2 regions of the Pseudomonas sp. JDS08PS003 genome follow, and region 2 is predicted to be linked to the other one. Evidence: predicted binding sites of a transcription regulator. Region 2 holds the regulator's gene; the other holds the start of a gene.
The links. The regulator FliA, encoded in region 2, starts transcription of late flagellar genes. The targets are predictions, from matches to a motif close to CTAAAGTTTNNNNNNNNNNNGCCGNTAA.
Positions count from the first base shown of each region.

Region 1 (3,405 bases), 3.5 Mb from region 2:
GCCGAAGGCGGTGACCAATCTGCATCAGGTGGATGATGCGCCGCTGCATCACGTCGCCATGCCGGACAGCATGTCCAGCTCACCTCTGGTGGCGGCTCTCGATCCACGGGTGGATGAGCAGGTGGTGCAGGATCAGATGCAGACCACGCCCGCTCCGGATGCTGTGCCTGCAGCGGAGCCTGAGACGCCGGAAGCGTCGGATGAGGCGTCGCCCGACGATTGTGCTCGGGATCATCTGAGTGGGGCTCGACCCTAGAAACGAAAAACGGGCAGTTGCCGCAAGGCACTGCCCGTTTTCATTGATGCGTGGGGTTCAGAGGTCGTCTTTGTCGAAGCGCCGCGCTTCACGCTGCAACTGATAGACGAAGCGCTCTACCTGACGCTGCACCAGGCCGCTCATGTTGTGAAAGCGCACGCCGGCGAAGGTGGTGTCGATACGCTCCTCGTGATGCAGGTAACGCAGTTCGACCGGGGCGGTCATGCTGCCGAAGGGCAGGGCGGCAATAAAGCGCTCGTACACCTGACCCAGTTGTAGGCGCGAAGAGATATCGCCGTCGAAGCGCAACTTGCAGCCGGTAGCGGAAATATCCAGCAGCTTGCCGGTCAGAGGGGACTTGAGTTTTTCGCCGCTGAGTTCGATGTCGACCAGTTGCGCCAGCTTGAGTGCAGCCCGGAAGGCGTTGCGGCGCTGGTGGTAAACCACTTCGTCCGGCAGCGTGGTCCGGTAGCAGCGCCCGCCATTGGACTCATCGAGGGTCGGCAGGCCGTTGCTTTCCCAGGCGATGCGCACGCCTTCATGAAAGCCTTCAACGCGAAATGGCTCGCCTGCCAGCATGAATCGCTCACCGTCGCGAGGGATCATTTCATCAAGGGCAATCATGTTGCTGTCGCGGTCCACTTCCACGAGGTAGCTCTGGAAGCGCTGACTGCGCTCATGGAAAGTGATGATCAGCGGGTCGTGGCTCTCTTGCAGCAGCCGCAGGTTGGAGGAAATTTCCAACGCAGTGGTGAACACCTTAGGTGGCTGCGGAGCATCTTCCGCGTTTGAGGCGTTGAACACGGTTCATCAATCTCCAGACAAAATACAACTACACGCAGGATCTGGCATTTTGCCAGTATGTTTCACGGCTTGGTAGCGCGCACTCATTTTTGGGGCTTAAGCCTGACTGAGTGGGCGGGGCTTCGCAAGCATAGAGGTAGAGCCGCGGGCGTCATAAAGTGCTGGGGGTTCACCGCCGTTGAGGATTTTCAACTGGTTGGCGGTGGTGGCCTGTTGAATCTGGATCGAGCGGCCATTGAGTTCGTTGGTGGCCTGGCAGTCGGCGAGCAACTGGGTCAGCAGATTGCCCTGCTCGAGCAGTTGGTCGCCCAGGCTGGAGTGACTGGCCAGTTGCTCGAGGCCTGCACGATTGCTCGGCAGGTTCAGGCTGGCAAGGATCTCTGTGCGCTTACGGCCATGCTGTTCCAGCAATATGACCAGGGCCTGCTTCTGCGCCAGGATATCCTCCAGCAACGGCATGTCGCGGCCGTGCAGGGCAATGGATTCGGCTCTGAGCAGCTCCAGCAGTTGTTGAGCTGGAGCAAGGTCGTCATTGATCAGTTGCAGTAAATTGGTGTCGTGCATGGCTGGCCTTGGGGATTAAGCGTCCAAAAGCCTGGCGCAAGCCTGTGGCTAGCGCTGGGCTTCGAAGTTGAGCAGTTTGCTGGCTATACGGTTGCTGTCGACCTTATAGCTGCCATCGGCAATGGCTTGCTTCAACTCGGCCACTCGGGCCTTGTCGACAGCAGGCTGATCGCGCAGCTTGTCGGTGATTTTCTGCAACTGTTGAGCCTCATTGCTGAGGTGTACCGATTCCCCGCTTTTGCTGGTCTCGGCTGCAGTCGTCAGCGGAGCGGATTTGCCGGCATCACCGGTTTCCTTGCTGGCGCTGGTACGCGTACTGCCTGTCAGTGAAGGGGAGCTGTTTAAACGGCTGAAGTCGATGACCATGATGAAGAAAACCTCTGGGTATTTGGACGCTTGCCATGTTTTCGGCCATACCCTGAAAAACTTTAGGCTCGATTGTCGACAAGCCAGCGCAGGTATCTGCGACCCTTTATCGGCCACAGTTTAGGGAACGAGCGAGTCGAGCGCCAGTTATCTACATTGCCACTTCCACCTGCCCCGGTGCGGTGATGCGTGCCTTGATCACTCGCTGCGAGTTTAGGTTCTTGACCCGGATCTGCTCGCTCATGCCGCCATTGGACAGTGCCTCCCCCGGCATCCGCACGTTCAGGGTGCCGCTACGTGCCGAAATCACCACCTGATCGCCCTTGCGCACCACTTCAGCCTGTTCCAGGTGCCCCAGGGTAATGAGCTGGTCGGCGACCATTGGTCGGACAAGTTTCTGACCAATGGCCTGGTCCACGGAGGTCAGGTAGCCCTGATTGTTCAGGCTGATATCTCTCTCACGCAACACCACGTCTTCCGGCTCGATGATCCCGGCGCGCTTGAGTGGGCGTGAAGTGGTGACCACTTCGCGAAACAGCTTGACCTGGGCTGGCACGAATACGGTCCAGGGGGAGGCGCCTTCGCAGCGTACCTTGACCGTGACCCGTCCCAGCGGCTGTGCTGGACTTTCCAGGCTCGCTGTCAATTCCTTGTCGCAGGCGGGCATGCGCATACGCGGATCCAATTGGTTGACTTGGATTTCGTAGCGTCCTTCCGTTTGACTGGTGGCCAGGTAGTCTTCTACCGTGAATTCAAGAAACCCTTGAGTGACGCCGATAAGTAGATCAGGCAGGGTGACCGAATCAGCAACGGCAGGGCCGCCAGGGTTTAGGATACACAGCGCCGACAACCCACAAAGCAATGCGCGGTAGGGGGATGTCAGGCGTCGGAAAAATGTCGTTTTGGCGTTCATAACAGTTAAAAAGCAAGCGCCGTGCCGTTTAGTGATGAGCGTGCGTCGGATCTTAAAGCTTTGGGGAGTCTGGGCATGGCTGGTGTAATGGATTCGGTAAACCAGCGCACGCAATTGGTTGGGCAGAATCGCCTGGAGTTGCTGCTGTTCCGTCTGGACGGCGAGCAACTCTACGGGATCAACGTATTCAAGGTTCGCGAGGTGCTGCAATGCCCCAAGCTGACCCTGATGCCCAAATCCAACCCTGTGGTGTGCGGTGTCGCGAATATTCGAGGGGCGACCATTCCGATCCTGGATCTGGCAATGGCCACAGGTTCGGGTGGGTTGCAGGATCAAAGCAATCCGTTCGTCATCATCACTGAGTACAACACCAAGACCCAGGGGTTTTTGGTGCGCTCGGTGGAGCGTATCGTCAATATGAACTGGGAAGAGATCCATCCGCCGCCCAAAGGGACTGGTCGCGATCACTACCTGACGGCGGTAACTCGGGTGGACAACCAGT
Region 1 covers NZ_CP120724.1:5,462,815-5,466,219, reverse strand. Annotated here, with positions in the region: gene P7C00_RS24135 (MFS transporter) at 1-256, shown strand, start outside; gene P7C00_RS24130 (flagellar brake protein) at 314-1,060, opposite strand; gene P7C00_RS24125 (flagella synthesis protein FlgN) at 1,157-1,624, opposite strand; gene flgM (flagellar biosynthesis anti-sigma factor FlgM) at 1,673-1,990, opposite strand; gene flgA (flagellar basal body P-ring formation chaperone FlgA) at 2,142-2,903, opposite strand; gene P7C00_RS24110 (chemotaxis protein CheV) at 2,979-3,405, shown strand, end outside.
Region 1: flgM (flagellar biosynthesis anti-sigma factor FlgM) is a predicted target of FliA. The motif match lies at 2,029-2,056, and genes of this name have one in related genera.

Region 2 (3,405 bases):
GCACTCCACCAGCTCATTGAGCTGGAGGAAGCCGGCGCCCCCTTTAACAGTGTGAAAACCGCGAAAAATTGCATTGAGCAAGTCCGCATCATCTGGCCGGCTTTCCAGCTCGACCAGTTGTTCGGACAGTTGCTCTAGAATCTCGCCGGCCTCAACCAGGAAATCCTGAAGGATCTCTTCATCGGCGCCGAAGCTCATTAATGGGTGCTCCTAGAATCCAAGGCTGGAAAGCAAATCGTCTACATCGTCCTGACCGGACATAACGTCTTCCCGTTTATCGGCATGAATCTGCGGACCTTCACCCTTGGCGAGATGTTTTTGCGGATCTTTTTCAGCGAGGATCGATTCACGGTCATGTTCGATGCCGGCGAAACGATCGACCTGGCTGGCCATCAAGACGAGTTTGAGCAGATTGCTTTCGACTTCCGTGACCAACTGGGTCACACGCTTGATCACCTGACCGGTCAGGTCCTGGTAATCCTGCGCCAGCAGAATGTCGTTGAGGTGGCCCGATACGGTGCGGGTTTCCTGCTCGCTGCGCGTCAGGAAACTGTCGACCCGGCGTGCCAGTTCGCGAAACTCTTCAGCGCCGACCTCACGCCGCATAAAGCGCCCCCAGTCTGCGCTCAAGGCCTGGGCTTCAGTGCTCAGGCCGTTGACCAACGGGGTGCTGCTCTCTACCAGGTCCATGGTGCGGTTGGCTGCGGCTTCCGTGAGCCGGACCACATAGGACAGGCGCTCAGTGGCATCCGTGATCTGTGAAACTTCCTCGGCTTGCGGCATGTGCGGGTCAATCTGGAAATTGACGATTGCGCTATGCAGCTCGCGGGTGAGCTTGCCCACTTCCTGATACAGGCCGCGGTCACGGGTCTGATTGAGCTCATGGATCAATTGCACCGCTTCGCCGAACCTGCCCTTTTCAAGGCTTTCGACCAGTTCCAGCGCATGTTTTTTCAGGGTCGACTCAAAGTCGCCCAGTGAAGATTCGTTATGCTCCATAGCTCCCCCGTGGCGGAATGGCTACGCGTCTCAACCGATGCGTTCGAAGATTTTTTCGATCTTCTCTTTCAACGCCTGAGCCGTGAATGGTTTGACGACATAGCCGTTTACGCCGGCCTGGGCAGCTTCGATGATCTGCTCGCGCTTGGCTTCAGCAGTAACCATCAATACCGGCAGGTGCTTGAGTTTTTCATCGGCACGCACGTGGCGCAGCAGGTCGATACCGGTCATGCCCGGCATGTTCCAGTCTGTTACCAGAAAGTCGATGCTCCCGCTGTTGAGTACCGGAATGGCAGTGGTGCCATCGTCGGCCTCGACCGTGTTGGTGAAACCCAGATCACGCAACAGGTTTTTTATGATCCGCCGCATCGTTGAAAAGTCATCAACGATGAGGATTTTCATGTTCTTGTCCAATTCGACCTCCAAGCAGTCTTAAACGCATCCAGCACCTGAACGCGCCATTCAATCAATTCGGCATAACACACAACGACTGCATGGAGCACATACCGCAAGACCGGTGCAGCGCTTGCTTCACCGGTCCTGATCGCAGTGTCCCCACACTGCCTGTCAGCGCGCTCGCCACTCCCCCAAACGCCCCCGCAAGCGGGCTGCGCACTGGCTGTGTAACTGGCTGACCCGCGACTCGCTGACCCCCAGGACCTCACCGATTTCCTTGAGGTTCAGCTCTTCGTCGTAGTACAGCGCCAACACCAGTCGCTCGCGCTCCGGCAAATTGGCAATCGCATCCGCCAACGCAGCCTGGAAGCGTTCATCCTCCAGGTCCCGTGACGGCTCGAGATGAGCACTGGCGCCATCCTCATGCAGCCCTTCATGTTCGCCGTCCTGCAACAGGTCGTCGAAACTGAACAGGCGGCTGCCCAAGGTGTCGTTCAAAATCCCGTAATAATCGTCGAGACTCAATTGAAGTTCGGCCGCAACCTCGTGATCTTTAGCGTCACGACCGGTTTTAGCTTCAATTGCGCGAATGGCATCACTGACCATGCGCGTATTACGGTGCACCGAACGCGGTGCCCAATCGCCTTTGCGAACCTCGTCGAGCATCGCCCCACGGATACGGATACCCGCGTAGGTTTCGAAACTCGCTCCCTTGCTCGCGTCGTATTTGGTCGACACTTCGAGCAAACCGATCATCCCGGCCTGAATCAGGTCTTCCACCTGAACACTGGCCGGCAACCGCGCCAGCAGGTGATAGGCAATACGCTTGACCAGGGGCGCGTAGCGCTCGATCAGTTCGTATTGGCTGTCACGTGCCGACTTCTTGTAGAGGTTGTAGCCGCTGGCAGTCATAGCACCGGTCCCGCTGTTTGATGCACTAGCCGCTCGACAAAAAACTCCAGATGCCCGCGTGGGTTCGCTGGCAACGGCCAGGTATCGACTTTTTGCGCGATGGCCTTGAACGCCAATGCACACTTCGAACGAGGAAAGGCTTCATAGACCGCACGCTGCTTTTGCACGGCCTTGCGTACGCTTTCGTCGTAGGGAACTGCGCCGACGTATTGTAAGGCCACGTCCAGGAAGCGATCCGTGACCTTGGTCAATTTTGCAAACAGGTTGCGCCCTTCCTGAGGGCTCTGGGCCATGTTGGCCAAGACCCGGAAACGGTTCATGCCATAGTCGCGGTTGAGCAGTTTGATCAGCGCGTAGGCGTCGGTGATGGAGGTCGGTTCGTCACAGACCACCAGCAACACTTCCTGGGCCGCGCGGACGAAACTGACTACCGAGTCACCAATACCTGCAGCGGTGTCGATCACCAGTACATCGAGATTGTCGCCGATGTCGCTGAAGGCCTGGATCAGACCGGCGTGCTGGGCGGGGCTCAGGTGCACCATGCTTTGGGTACCCGAAGCGGCCGGAACGATGCGAATGCCGCCAGGCCCCTGGAGCAGCACGTCGCGCAGCTCACAGCGCCCTTCGATGACATCCGCCAGGGTGCGCTTGGGGGTCAGACCCAACAGGACATCGACGTTGGCCAGTCCCAGATCGGCGTCCAGCAGCAAGACTCGCCGGCCGAGCTCAGCCAGAGCCAGGGACAAGTTCACTGACACATTAGTCTTGCCGACGCCACCTTTGCCGCCGGTCACCGCAATCACCTGTACGGGATGCATGCTGCCCATGTTCTTTCTTTACCTTGTCTTACTTAGACGGGGCCACATAACTGGCTGCGCGTTCACCATTGGAACAATGCATGGCAGACCATCGATGTAGATACACTGCAATCTATTCATGTCTACCTCAGCCGACCCGCTTGGTCGGGCTGTGATAGAGGTCAGCGAACATGTCGGCCATGGCTTCTTCGCTGGGTTCTTCCTGCATCTGCACGCTGACAGCGCGACTCACCAACTGGTGCCGGCGAGGCAGGTGCAAATCGTCGGGAATCCGTGGACC
Region 2 covers NZ_CP120724.1:2,006,028-2,009,432, reverse strand. Annotated here, with positions in the region: gene P7C00_RS09135 (chemotaxis protein CheA) at 1-198, opposite strand, end outside; gene P7C00_RS09130 (protein phosphatase CheZ) at 211-999, opposite strand; gene P7C00_RS09125 (chemotaxis response regulator CheY) at 1,030-1,401, opposite strand; gene fliA (RNA polymerase sigma factor FliA) at 1,567-2,307, opposite strand; gene fleN (flagellar synthesis regulator FleN) at 2,304-3,134, opposite strand; gene flhF (flagellar biosynthesis protein FlhF) at 3,253-3,405, opposite strand, start outside.